Regions from separate parts of the Paenibacillus sp. LBL genome, predicted to be linked through region 2. Evidence: predicted binding sites of a transcription regulator. Region 2 holds the regulator's gene; the other holds the start of a gene.
The links. The regulator CtsR, encoded in region 2, represses protease genes until heat stress. The targets are predictions, from matches to a motif close to ATGGTCAATAAAGGTCAAACA.

Region 1 (3,423 bases), on a different contig from region 2:
CCGAATGATTCAGCAATCGCGCCATCTGCCTGCAAGTTCTGAATGGAGCCTTCATCCAGCTTGCGTCGTCTCGCCATCTCCATCGCGTCGCCGATGCCGTGTATAATGACCCGGCAGCGCCGAATTACATCCACAATCTCCTGGATATGCTGATCCTGAACAAGAGACTGATAAGCATCCTCGCTTAGCAGATCAGGCACATGGAGCAAACGGTATTCAGCCCCAACACGCTTTGCCATCTTGGAAGCAATGGTGTTCGCTTGAATCTCCATGCTCTCTCCGAGGCCTCCGCGCGCAGGCACAAACCACGTGCTTCTGAGCGGTCCGCCACCAGGCAACGATGACATCTGCTCCGCCACTTCAGCGAGTGTAGAGCCGCCTGTTACGGCGATTGTATCTCCATCCTCCACAAAACTAAGCAGCGTCCTTGCGCCGGCCCGGCCAAGCTCACGTTTGACTTCCGGAGATGACTCACTGTCACCGGGAATAATGACCACTTTACGAAGCCCATAAGCCTGACGGATCTTCTCTTCCAGTTCAACCAATCCGAACAACTCATTCATGACCGGTTCAAGTTCCTCAACCAAGCATAATCCTGCACTGCTGATTCGCATGCCAAGCGTCTCAATCTCGATCAGCCCCTGCGCTTTCAGAAGATCAGTCTCTGCCCTGAGGACACGCTCGGTCATCGAGAGTGATGAAGCCAGCGTTCTTCGGCCAACCATTCCGGACAACTTGATCTGATGAAGGATGGAATACCTTCGTTTAAGAGTGTTCATCAGATCCGGCAGAAGTTGCTCTTGTATTTCTAATAGGTTACGCATGCATTCCACTCCTGCAAACTTCGTCTCGGCTCTCCTCTATCGGGCCGTAAAATGTCCCAGTTAAACTTTTTGAGTCCCACCTTTATTCTAACCAATAATCACGCCCGTTGCAAGTGTCCGAAAGTATATTTCTCTGCCCCAGCCATTCTTATACATTATGGCCAAATGCAAGCTTGTCTATATAGTAGGAACAAAGTTTTGTCCGCTATTGTATTTTCGAAATAGATGCGGTATAATCAACTTCGTTGCTAATTTTTTAGATATCAGAAAGTATATACATCGCAGAGTCAGCTTCCTGATATCGCAAGAAAATCTACCGCTAAACGCGGTCTGTCTTCTTTGAATGTACGTCGATAGACCTTTTTATTATGCGCCCGTGGTCCAATGGATATGACGTAGGCCTCCGGAGCCTGAGATCGAGGTTCGATTCCTCGCGGGCGCGCCATTTTTACTTTTTCTATATACTGATTACCCCAAAGTGCCCATGACGGCTCTTTTTTTTACCCAATAGTTTGACTTTCTTTGACTTTTTGATTTAAATTGTTTATCATGTGGGTAATACGGTAACAGTATTTATATGAGGTACTTAAGAGGAGGTTTTCCACGTGAGTTTTATACCTATGGTCGTTGAACAAAGCAACCGCGGTGAGCGGGCGTACGACATCTATTCCAGATTGCTGAAAGACCGCATTATCTTCCTCGGCTCCGACGTAAATGACGTGGTCGCCAATTCCATCATTGCCCAAATGCTGTTCTTGTCGGCTGAGGATCCCGAGAAGGATATTCATCTTTACATCAACAGCCCAGGCGGTTCCATTACCGCAGGTATGGCGATATTCGATACGATGCAGTTCATCAAGCCGGACGTTTCGACGATCTGTGTCGGCATGGCTGCTTCCATGGGCGCATTCCTGCTGAATGCAGGCGCTAAAGGCAAACGTTATGGTCTGCCTAACAGCGAGATCATGATTCACCAGCCGCTCGGCGGCGCACAAGGTCAGGCCACGGATATCGAGATCCGTGCTCGCCGCATCCTCAAGATGCGCGACAAGCTGAACCGCATCCTGTCCGATCGTACCGGCCAACCGCTGGAGCGCATTGAGAAGGATACCGATCGTGACTACTTCATGACGGCTGATGAAGCCAAGGAATATGGTCTTATCGATCAAGTACTGGAAAATACACCACCGCAGGGACTATAAAAGAATGCAAGGAAAGGGCAGGCGCCGTTATCCGGTGCCTGCCCTTTCTTATCCTCTGGATTCATTGAAAACTTCGAGTACTAAATCGTGAGAGCATCCCCTCCGGTCGCTGTTGAAATCGGGAAACATGAATGAACAGATAAGGAGGTTTCCCGATTTCAAAGGCGAACGAGATGCTCCTCCGAGGATACTCTCACTTCGGTACGACTCTTTTCAATAAAACATAAAGAAGGTAAGACCATCCCCCTCCTAAAAGACCTGCCTTAACTTGTGGGGACGGGAATAGAGGAAAACCTATGTAGGGTTCCTTGCAAGGGTAATTGGTTGCGCACAGCCTAATGTGCTCCCCTCACTCTCTGCGTCCATAAACGGATGGCATCCGATATCGCATAGGGCGACTTATGGCATTTTACCCCCGGACCATACACCGTGCTCACAGGGAGCAGTGCGCACGGTGTACAAACCATATAAGTCACCATCGAGGCAAGCCTCTCGATAAACACAAAAATCCCCTGAGAATAAGGAGCAGGAGTGTACTCTCCAGTTATCAAGGGATTTTTCGCAACTAGTTCCAGCACAGTGTTAACATCAGGACAACATCATGTATCTAAACAAGCTATAGTATTAAAAATGATTTCAGCTAATACAAACTGATTGATCGAGTCTTACTTCCATTCCTTCAGCTTGAACTCAAACTCAGGGAATCCATAGGCATACGCCGTGTACTCATAAAGCTGGAAGTACAGTACCGCCGCGTTATCCTTCACATAGAAGTCGGCATCGGCAGGCACTCCCTCAAAACCGCCGAGATAACCTCCCTCTTTCTTCAGCTTGCTCAGCACAAGGTTGTTCATCTTCTGCTTGTTCTTGCCCTGCATGTTGATGAAATCGCCCAGCTTCATTTGCTTGCCGTCCTTCAGTGAGAAGGTGAAGCTCTTGCGGAAGGTCATGCCATGAGCACCGCCCGTGTACGAATAATCGTACGCCGTAATGCTCAGGATGCCATCCTGATTGTAATGAACTACATAATCACCGCTGAATTCATACGGAAAATCTGTTCCCGATGGCGGGAGTGTGCCCACATTTCCTTCAGCGCCCGTGATGACGCCGGATGCATTTTCTTTTAGCACTTTGTTGATCTCTGCCTGCACCTCAGTGTTACCGAGGCCACTGATAACCGGATAATTCACAACGGCATCAACGCCTTGAATTTTCTTTTTCAGCGCAGTCGATTTGATTTGAATGTCGTTTTGCTTTTTCTGCGTCATGCTGAGTGTTTTCAAGGAAGGATTCCACTGTCCCTGAACTCCCATATATTCGCTGATCGTTTTGAACGGCATATACAGACGACCGTTGATAATCTGTCCGCCTGGCTCACCAACATAAGCTCCGTTCAC
Region 2 (3,423 bases):
CCGAAGACCGGTACCGACATTCGTCGGACAGCTTGTGAGATACCCTCGTTTGTCATCAAACGCATAATCGATTTCGGATTCAAAAACATCATCCAGCGCAGTGGCACGTTCCCATGCCTCCCGAACCTGAAATCCGGGATATAAGCACTGTATGCGTAGATGATCCTCTTCATTGATCATAATGCTGACGGACTCATCTTCGGTAAGGATGACTGCACCATTACGGGATTCATTCGCCAGATTGGGACTGATCAGATGCTTCTCAACGAGAACCTTCTTATCCAGCTCATCAATCTCACTTAATTTAATTACATGCAAATCCCCAAAATCCTGCAAATCTTCCTTATCATTTAACACACGGGTCAGGCGCTCTAGCACTTCTCCTGACTGCTGATCCGTTGCCAGCAGCGGGAAAGGAAGATGCTGCAGATTTCGCGCCACCCTGACACGGGTGCTGATGACAATGTCGGAATCCTGACCGGTTCCGCGCATCCACTCGCTGAGCGCCGTATCGGTAAACCGGAGATTAGACATCACGCATTCCTCCTACTAAAGTGCATACTCATTAGATCTTATCCCTGAGCGATATTCTTCTCCAGCTCACGGATCTGGTCCCGGATCTCGGCGGCGGTTTCGAATTCCTCCTGCACAATCCGGAATTGAAGTTCTTTCTTAAGCTCGTCGATTTGGCGTTTGATCTGAATACGACCCCCTGTGCGCTTCGGCACCTTGCCAACATGGGATGTACCGCCATGGACTCGCTTGAACAACGGATCCAATCGATCCGAGAAATATTTATAACACGAGCTGCAGCCGAATCGGCCAAGCTTGCTGAACTGCGAATACGTCATACCGCATTCTTCACATTGCAGCGTCTGAGCCATTTTGGCACCGGGAGTCTGGCCCTTGCCTGAAGGATCCAGATCCAGGAGACCCGACAGCAAACTGTGTATAGAAAAACCATTCGACGTACCGGGGATCAATTCCCCTTTTTCGCGGGCACAAGTTTCGCAAAAATGAAACTCTGTTTTTTCCCCGTTCACAATTTTGGTGAAATGAAGTGTCGCTGGCCGTTTACCGCATTCTTGGCATACCATATCCAATGCCTCCTTACACAGACTCACTTACCTAATAAAGAAATAAGCATCGCCTTCATAATCCTTGCACGCAGCTCATCCCGATAAGGAAGCTTCACATTCAGGCATTCCCTTGAAATGGCGGCCCGCATCAGACTGGCCTCCCGCCTCGTCAAAAACCGGGATTCCTCCAGCTGATAGATCAGCCCTTCCGCTACCGTCTGATCAATCATGCTGCCGATTGTATGATGAAGATGCTGCTGGAGTGCAGTATGCTGAGGAAGCTCAATACGCTGGATGCGTATGTAACCGCCCCCGCCGCGCTTGCTTTCCACGAGAAAGCCCTTCTCCAAGGTAAACCGTGTACTGATGACGTAATTAATCTGGGAAGGAACGCAAGAAAATTGCTCTGCCAGATCGTTACGCTGAATTTCAACGGTGCCTTCCGGACTTTCCTGCAGTATGCTCTTCAGGTATTGTTCGATAATATCAGAGATATTACGCATGGTCTGTTCATCCTCCACTGTTTGAAACGTTAAGACGGATAGTGATCTTACACGTCCGCACAGAGCCTTGCTTATACTTGGTTTAACCATAATCAAAATCAGCGAACCCTCTCGTTGACTTTGACTTTCTTTGACTTTAATCTCATTATAGCACATTTTTTCATTTTGCCAAGAGGGTCTTAGCGAATTCATCCTGCAGTCCATTTATTCTTATTGTACCCACTAATTCGAACCCTTATAGCCTTTTTCTGAAGATCCATTCAATATGGCGGCAAAAAAAAGAAGCAGCCTCCATTTCCGATAAACACCGGTTTAAGGGCCACTTCTTCATCACCATCTATAAATTCACGCCATCAAACATCATAACTAATCAAATAATGCTGTAATTCCGTATTATAATAACCGATGCTATATTCAATCATGCTGCCCGCTCCGTCGTACGAGGATCTCAACCGCTTGAGCAGCGGTGCGCCTGCACTTACTTCAAGCAGCGGTGCAATCTCATCATCGGCTACGGTCGCCAGAAAGCGATCCCGGAAATTCTCCAACGTAATTTGACTCTCCTCAATACGATCATACAGGGATAGCAGTTCGTTGGTATCGAACTCCTCCCCCATATCCACTTGGGCTGACACATAATGTGTATAGTAAATATAAGGGTTCCCGTCGAGCAAATACAACCGTTCAATAAGCAGGCATCGTTCGCCGAATTTCAAGTATAATTCACTATCAGGCTCGTTATGCACCCATTCCGTCTTCAGGTGGCGCTTCCGAATCTGGTGTCCTTCTTCAACCAAAATCTCCGTAAACAGCTTGCCCTTGGAAAGTTTGGAAAAGGAGGTGTTCCGGGTCACAATCGTTCCCACTCCGCTCCGTTTCTCTACATATCCCTCCTGATACAGCTCCTGGATGGCATTACGAACTGTCATTTTGCTGACATTGAATTCCTGCTCCAGCTGCGGCTCGGAAGGAATATGGGCACCAAGTGGGTAAACCCCATGCAGAATCCGATCTTTAATGATCTTCTTGATTTGCAGATATAATGGACCGTTCTTCCGCGTGATCGACATACTTCCTCCTACCTTTCCACATCAGACATATGCTGACTCATCGCCTGAAGGACTTCGCGTTCATTCGCCGTCGGCGTATCTCCCGTTACGGTATGGGCAAGCATCGCGGCAGCGGCGGCAAAATCAACCGTCCGTCCCGGTTCATATCCCTCTGAAATTCCGTGAAGCACACCACTGGCATAGGCGTCGCCTGCTCCGATACGGTCATGAACGGAGAACGTCAATGTTTGGGAAAAATAAAAGACTCCGTCCGTGTATAGATATCCTCGCAGGGAATGGGTATTATCCCCGTTGATCTTGCGGTGGGTCCCCGACGCAACCGTAATATTATACTTCGCGGCTACCTGCGGAATCAACTCCTGCAGCTGCTCGTTCCGGTCTTCACACGTCGTCTCCATGCCGAGAATATAGAGAGCGTCTTTCTCGTTCATAAAAACAATGTCCGCCAATGACAGCATTTCCTCATAATGCGGCTTGGCAAAATCGTAGCGGTCCGCACCCCATAAAGAGGGACGATAGTTGCAATCGAACACAACCGTACCGCCTCTTGCCTTAACTTCCCTGGCCAACGTCTTCATCTGCCCCCGCACCGTGTCGTTCATCGAGAGGGTAATGCCGCAAAAGTGTATCATATCCACGCTTTCGGCAATCGCCCCGAAATCGTACATCTCATCCGCTGCCGTATTAAAACTGCTGCCCAGCCGATCCGTGTACGTGACACGTCCGGGCCGCACACCGAAGCCGTTCTCCAGGAAATACATGCCCACGTAT

Region 1: clpP (ATP-dependent Clp endopeptidase proteolytic subunit ClpP) is a predicted target of CtsR. The motif match lies at 1,334-1,354, and genes of this name have one in related genera.

What each region holds. Positions count from the first base shown of each region.
Region 1 covers NZ_JARXYU010000003.1:68,951-72,373, reverse strand. Annotated here, with positions in the region: gene M2277_RS08865 (sugar-binding transcriptional regulator) at 1-824, opposite strand, end outside; tRNA gene M2277_RS08860 (tRNA-Arg) at 1,195-1,269, shown strand; gene clpP (ATP-dependent Clp endopeptidase proteolytic subunit ClpP) at 1,430-2,026, shown strand; gene M2277_RS08850 (PdaC/SigV domain-containing protein) at 2,692-3,423, opposite strand, start outside.
Region 2 covers NZ_JARXYU010000023.1:8,903-12,325, reverse strand. Annotated here, with positions in the region: gene mcsB (protein-arginine kinase McsB) at 1-534, opposite strand, end outside; gene mcsA (protein-arginine kinase activator protein McsA) at 573-1,097, opposite strand; gene M2277_RS28485 (CtsR family transcriptional regulator) at 1,121-1,582, opposite strand; gene M2277_RS28480 (GntR family transcriptional regulator) at 1,936-2,652, opposite strand; gene M2277_RS28475 (sugar kinase) at 2,661-3,423, opposite strand, start outside.